2 linked regions of the Prochlorococcus marinus str. MIT 9515 genome follow. Each later gene encodes a partner of the first gene's protein in a complex. Links are inferred from orthologs where the notes say so. Each region holds a gene or a part of one and is shown on either strand. Other genes may lie near its edges.

Region 1 (3,531 bases):
AATATGATCAGCTATTTCAAGAAAGTACGGAATACCAACAGATAGCTTTGGTTTTTTAGAACCTGGTAATAATGCAATCCAATCCTTTTTTTCAGTATTCAAAGAATCTGATTTGTTTTTTTTGATGTCTGCCATTAAATCGCCAACTACTTTACATTTATATCTATGGTTTGAAGGAATATTTTTCTTAACGTTTTTATTCATTGCTGCAATTATGTTGTTCCAACGTGGCCATCTTGAAATCCATTCGGCATATGTGATATTCATATAACCTAATCTTTTTGCTAGTAAAACACTCCAAAACTGATCACCTCCAAGAAAAATAACTATCCCTTTTTGAGGCCATTTTGCAAATTTTGAGGGCCTGATTAATAATTTCCAAAAACTCTTTGATTTTGTAATTAATTCAAATATTTTCCATGATTTGGCAACTGAATATTCTTTCCCAGTAGCATTAGGACAAGGTACAAGAACTAATCTTAAGGAGAAATTCAATTTTTCAATATCTTTAGAACAATTATTTATCTGATTTAGATAATCAACTACTGGCTTTACCCAAGTTGATAATTCTCCTGGCCCATTGGATATAATTACGACTGCAATTGATTTTTTTTTCATTGCAGTCATTCCTAATCACATGAAATGCGGACGGCGAGACTTGAACTCGCAAGGCCTAAGCCACACGCTCCTTAGACGTGCGCGTCTACCAATTCCGCCACGTCCGCAAAGGGTTTTCGAGAACAGGGGTGTTCTTAAACCATTAGGTCATCATACATTAATCGCATTAATTTGTGATAGTGTTTTTGTTAATAAGCTAGGATAAACTCTTTAAAAGATTTATTTTTAATTAATTAGGTTTTAAATACTTATAAATACTGCTTTTTCTTTTGCATAATTAAATAATTATCCATATATAACGTTCTAGGTTGTATTGTTAATCAATGCATTCTTGAAATTCAAAAAGATTTATTGAATACTTGTTAAAGTATTTTCAATTTAAATTCATTTTTCATTTCTTCAATTTAATTTTGTAATGGTTGAAAAAGTTTTAATTGCTAATCGTGGAGAAATAGCTTTACGAATTATCAGAAGTTGTAGAGAGCTTGATATTGCAACTGTTGCTGTTTATAGCACCATAGATAAAAAGGCGTTACATGTGCAATTAGCAGATGAAGCAGTTTGTGTTGGGGACTCACTCAGTAATAAGAGTTATTTAAATATTCCTAATATTTTGGCTGCTGCCACATCAAGAGGTGTTGATGCTATCCATCCAGGTTATGGTTTTCTTGCTGAGAATGATAAATTTGCGGAAATGTGCAACGATCATGGCATAACTTTTATTGGGCCATCTCCTAATGCAATTAGATCAATGGGAGATAAATCTACTGCTAAAGAAACAATGGAGAGAGTAGGAGTTCCCACTGTTCCAGGAAGTAAAGGTTTATTATCCAGCGTTGAGGAGGCCTATCAAATGGCTAAAGAGATTGGATATCCAGTCATCATCAAAGCTACTGCTGGAGGAGGAGGTAGAGGAATGAGATTGGTTGAAAATAAGGCCAATTTAGAAAAAATGTTTAAGGCAGCACAAGGTGAAGCAGAAGCTGCATTTGGTAATGATGGATTATATATGGAGAAATTTATAAAAAAGCCAAGACATGTAGAGATTCAAATCCTTGCTGATAGGTCAGGTAATGTAGTTCATCTTGGAGAGAGAGATTGTTCTGTACAGAGGAGACACCAAAAATTATTGGAAGAGTCTCCTAGTCCAGCCATTAACCGTTCTCTTAGAGAAAAAATGGGTAATGCAGCAATTGCTGCTGCAAAAAGTATTTCTTATGAAGGAGCGGGAACAGTTGAATTTCTAGTTGATGATGAGAATAATTTTTACTTTATGGAGATGAATACTAGAATTCAGGTAGAACACCCTGTAACTGAAATGGTCACTGGGGTTGATTTGATTGCAGAACAAATCAAAATAGCTGGAGGTGATAATTTAGGATTTACTCAAGACGATATTCAATTAAATGGTCATGCTATTGAATGCAGAATTAATGCTGAGGATCCCTCACATAATTTTCGTCCATCGCCAGGGAAAATAACCGGATGGCTACCCCCCGGGGGCCCTGGAGTAAGAGTTGATAGTCATGTTTATACTGGTTATGAAATTCCTCCATTTTATGATTCACTTATTGGTAAATTAATAGTTTGGGGGAAAGACCGTAATACTGCTATAAAAAGAATGAATAGAGCTTTAAATGAATGTGCCGTAACAGGAATTCCAACAACAATAAACTTTCATTTAAACCTTCTAAATAAAACGAAATTTATGGAAGGAAAAATTCATACAAAATACGTTGAAGAAGAATTATTACCTAACTATTAAATATAATATAGTGCTTTCTTAACTAATACTTTTTTGTATCGCTAATTTGATTAGACCTTGTTGCCCAACAAGTATTTCACGTAAAAAACTTATTATTCCTATCCAAATGACGGGACCTACATCGACTCCCCCAATAGGAGGGATTAGTTTTCTAGTAAAATTTAAAATAGAACTTGTTGGGATTGCGACCAATAACCAAAAACCCTTATTTAAATCAATTTTCGGGTACCAAGTTAGTATTAATCTTATTAAAAAAATCAGCGTTAGAAATGATAGAAGAATTCCTAGCGTTAAATCTAAAACGGTTAAATAGTTTTGAGACAATGAAATGACAATTATTTAATCCATCTTAATAAACATCCCATAAGTTAGGATTTAATTCGTATTATAAATTCAGAATTTAATTTAAAAAAGTGATTCAAATTTCAGACCTATTACTAATCGCTAATGTTTCGCCAGAAGTGGCAGGTAGTTCCGGTTTTAATATGATAGCGAGTTTTTTCGCTGCAGCCTTGCTTATAGTAATACCAGCAGCAACATTTTTGATATTTGTTAGTCAAAACGATTCACTAGATCGTACTTCAGCTACACGTAGACGCTAGTTTTTATAAAAGTTTTAAGTAAACTATATATAGAGGTGTTTTAATTCACCTTAAAAAATAATTTTTTGGAGAAAAAAAGTGGTCAATGCTAGTCTAAATTGGGCGAGTATTGTAGGCATCGTACTAGCTGTATGTGGGGGTGGCCTATATTTTTTGAGATCCTTTAAACCTGCCCTGGCTAGGGATTATGATGTTTTCTTTGCAGCAATAGGACTCTTGTGTGGAGGGATTTTATTTTTTCAAGGATGGCGGTTAGATCCTATTTTGCAATTTGGGCAGTTTTTATTAGCAGGAACGACTGTATTCTTTGCATATGAAAGTGTTCGATTAAGAGGTGTTGCAACTGATCAAGCAAGAAGATCCTCTTATTTTGAAGATGATCAGATTCCTGACATGCCTAGGAATTCTTCTAGAAATAGATTTAATGATGATTATGATCGATTTGATGATTCCGATAGAATAGCCAGAAGATTTAAACCTCAAGAAGATGATATAGAAGAAGATTATATAGAAGGTAGATCGCAAAGGAGAAATATATCAAGAGCT
Region 2 (2,925 bases), 640 kb from region 1 along the record:
AGATATTATTCCAGCTGTAGTCGAAGGTGATAGTTATCACAGGTTTGAAAGAATGCCTATGAAAAAAGCTATGGCTGAAGCCCTTTCAAAAGGAGAAAATTTTTCTCACTTTGGTCCGGAAGCAAATCTTTTCGACAAGTTGGAGGAACTTTTTAAAGTTTATGGGGAAACTGGTGGAGGGAAAAAAAGATATTATCTTCACAGTACTGAAGAAGCTCAGGAACATAATGAAAGGCTAGGTACATCATTAGAACCAGGACAATTTACTCCGTGGGAAGATATTCCGAACGGAACAGATGTTCTCTTCTACGAGGGTTTACATGGTGGTGTTGAGGGGGAAGGCTACAATGTTTCTTCCTTTGCTGACTTGCTTGTGGGTGTTGTACCCATAACCAACCTAGAGTGGATACAGAAAATTCATAGAGACAATGCTGAGAGAGGTTATTCAGCTGAAACTATAGTTGATACTATTTTGAGAAGAATGCCAGACTATATAAATCATATTTGTCCACAATTTAGTAAAACTGATATAAATTTCCAAAGAATACCTACTATTGATACCTCGAATCCTTTTATATGTAGAAATATTCCAACACCTGATGAAAGTTTTGTAATAATCCACTTTAGAAAAGGAGCAAGAGAAAAATGGGGAATTGATTTTCAATACCTTCTAGGAATGATTCATGATTCATTCATGTCAAGTCCAACAAGTATTGTTGTTAATGGAGGGAAAATGGGTTTTGCAATGGAATTGATACTTACTCCAATAATTCATAAGATGATTGAAGAAAAGAAGCATGCTTAGATATTTTTTATTTCTATTCCAAAAGTCTTGGGTTAATTAAGAAAAGTTATAAGACTTTAATTGTTTAATTAATGATTTCATTAATTTTGTGAAACAAAGATATTGAATATTTTCAAATTTTTATATAACTTCCTTGATAAAAGGGCCTTTTTTAGACTTTAATAGAAAAAAAGAGAATATTGTGTCTTTAATCGACTGGTTTGCTGCAAGGAGAAAGGATCAATTTGTTGGGAAGGTTTCTCAAGATACTGAGGAAAGTGATGGCCTATGGGTTAAATGTTCGGAATGTGGGCAAGTTGCTTATAGAAAAGATTTAATATCAAATTTTAATGTATGCAGTAATTGTAGCCATCACAATAGAATTAATAGCGATGAAAGAATTAATATAATCGCTGACAAAGATTCATTTAAAGAGTTTGATGATTCATTAAGTCCTACTGACCCATTGAAGTTTAAAGATAGGAGATCTTATTCAGACAGGATAAAAGAAAGTCAAGAGGGGACTGGTCTCAAAGATGGAGTAATAACAGGTATATGTTCCATTAATTCAATGCCTCTGGCTTTAGCTGTAATGGATTTTAGATTTATGGGAGGGTCGATGGGGTCTGTTGTAGGAGAAAAAATTACTAGAATTATCGAAAAAGCAACAATAGAAAACTACCCAATAGTTATTGTTTGTGCTTCTGGTGGAGCAAGAATGCAGGAAGGAATGTTAAGCCTTATGCAAATGGCAAAAATATCTGGAGCACTAAAAAAACATAGGGCTAAAAATCTACTTTATATGCCTTTATTAACGCATCCTACAACTGGAGGTGTTACGGCAAGCTTTGCAATGTTGGGTGATCTAATATTGGCAGAACCAAAAGCTCTTATTGGATTTGCTGGGAGAAGAGTAATTGAACAAACTTTAAGAGAAAAATTACCTGATAATTTTCAAACAGCAGAATATCTTTTGGAACATGGATTCGTTGATGTGATAGTAAATAGGAAAGAACTTAAAAGTACTCTGACAAGTATTTTAAAAATTCATGGAGTAAAAGATCTTATGGGAGCAAATTAATAAGATGAAAATCGTTTCTAATTTAATTGGTCTATTTTTTATTTTTTTAATGTTTTTTTTTAATAATTCTAAATTGGCGTTCGGAAGTGGGAATGTAGATTGGATCCTTTTAAAAGAAAATAATGATGGAAAAGAATGGCTAGATATGGGTAGCATTAAGAAATTTGATAATAATGAAATAAGTGTTTTAACTAAGTTTTTTAAAAATCCAAAAGATTCAAGCGATAAAGGTCAATTATCTCTTTACGTTATGAGAATTAACTGTGATGACAATAGATTTAAAGATACTTCTATTAATGGAATCCCACAGCTCAGTTCAAAGTGGCAAACATCAAATAATGATGAACTTATTGATGTTGTCATCGAAAAAAGCTGTTCTGAGATCATAAATTAATGAATTTTAGTAATGCTACTGACAAATTAAGAGTCGCAATTGCTGGTTTGGGATTTGGAAAAAAAATTCATTTGGAAGCATTAAAAGAATCAGATTATTTAATTCCAACTGCAATTTTTCACTACAAGAAAGAAAAAGGACCATCTTTAGAGAAGGAAACTGGGTTAAATTTTTATCATGATTGGGGAGAATTAGTTAAATCCAAAGATATAGACGGAATCATAATTGCTACATCTCCCGAATCAAGATTTGAATTGGCAAAGGAAGCTCTTGAGAATAATAAACATCTTTTATTAGAGAAACCTGTAGCCTTAACCTCCGAGGAAATTAAAGAACTTCAAAGAATATCATTAGTTAATAATTTGAGTGTTTGTGTAGATTTTGAATATAGAGCAGTACCACTTTTCCTACAAACCAAGAAAATGATAGATGAGAATATTTTAGGAAAAATATATTTAATTAAGCTTGATTGGTTGATGGGTAGCCGGTCAGATCCCAATAGGGCTTGGAATTGGTATTCATTAAAAGAAAAAGGTGGTGGGGTTGTTGGAGCTTTAGGTACTCATGCATTTGATATGTTGAACTGGTTTTTTGGAGAATCGATTGTAGTATCCGGGAAATTATCAACATCAATCAAGAAAAGATCCTTACCTAATTCCTCTAAGT

What was found. The genes of interacting proteins can lie anywhere in the genome.
Region 2: the proteins of accC (region 1) and accD are in contact, whole or in part, in a solved structure (PDB 8UXZ), measured with the Escherichia coli proteins. The link is inferred for Prochlorococcus marinus str. MIT 9515 from one-to-one orthologs.

The regions. Positions count from the first base shown.
Region 1 is NC_008817.1:74,429-77,959, forward strand. Bases 263-3,208 are described here. They hold accC (acetyl-CoA carboxylase biotin carboxylase subunit), read left to right. Parts: upstream 263-1,033; coding sequence 1,034-2,383; downstream 2,384-3,208. Other genes in these bases: P9515_RS00325 (glycosyltransferase family protein), read right to left, coding at 263-627; P9515_RS00340 (YggT family protein), read right to left, coding at 2,402-2,707; psbX (photosystem II reaction center X protein), read left to right, coding at 2,797-2,985; P9515_RS00350 (Ycf66 family protein), read left to right, coding at 3,064-3,208. Also shown: more of P9515_RS00325, read right to left, coding at 1-262; more of P9515_RS00350, read left to right, coding at 3,209-3,531. UniProt on the Escherichia coli protein: This protein is a component of the acetyl coenzyme A carboxylase complex; first, biotin carboxylase catalyzes the carboxylation of the carrier protein and then the transcarboxylase transfers the carboxyl group to form malonyl-CoA.
Region 2 is NC_008817.1:718,731-721,655, forward strand. It holds accD (acetyl-CoA carboxylase, carboxyltransferase subunit beta), read left to right. Parts: upstream 1-986; coding sequence 987-1,865; downstream 1,866-2,925. Other genes in the region: P9515_RS03940 (phosphoribulokinase), read left to right, coding at 1-805; P9515_RS03950 (hypothetical protein), read left to right, coding at 1,870-2,259; P9515_RS03955 (Gfo/Idh/MocA family protein), read left to right, coding at 2,259-2,925.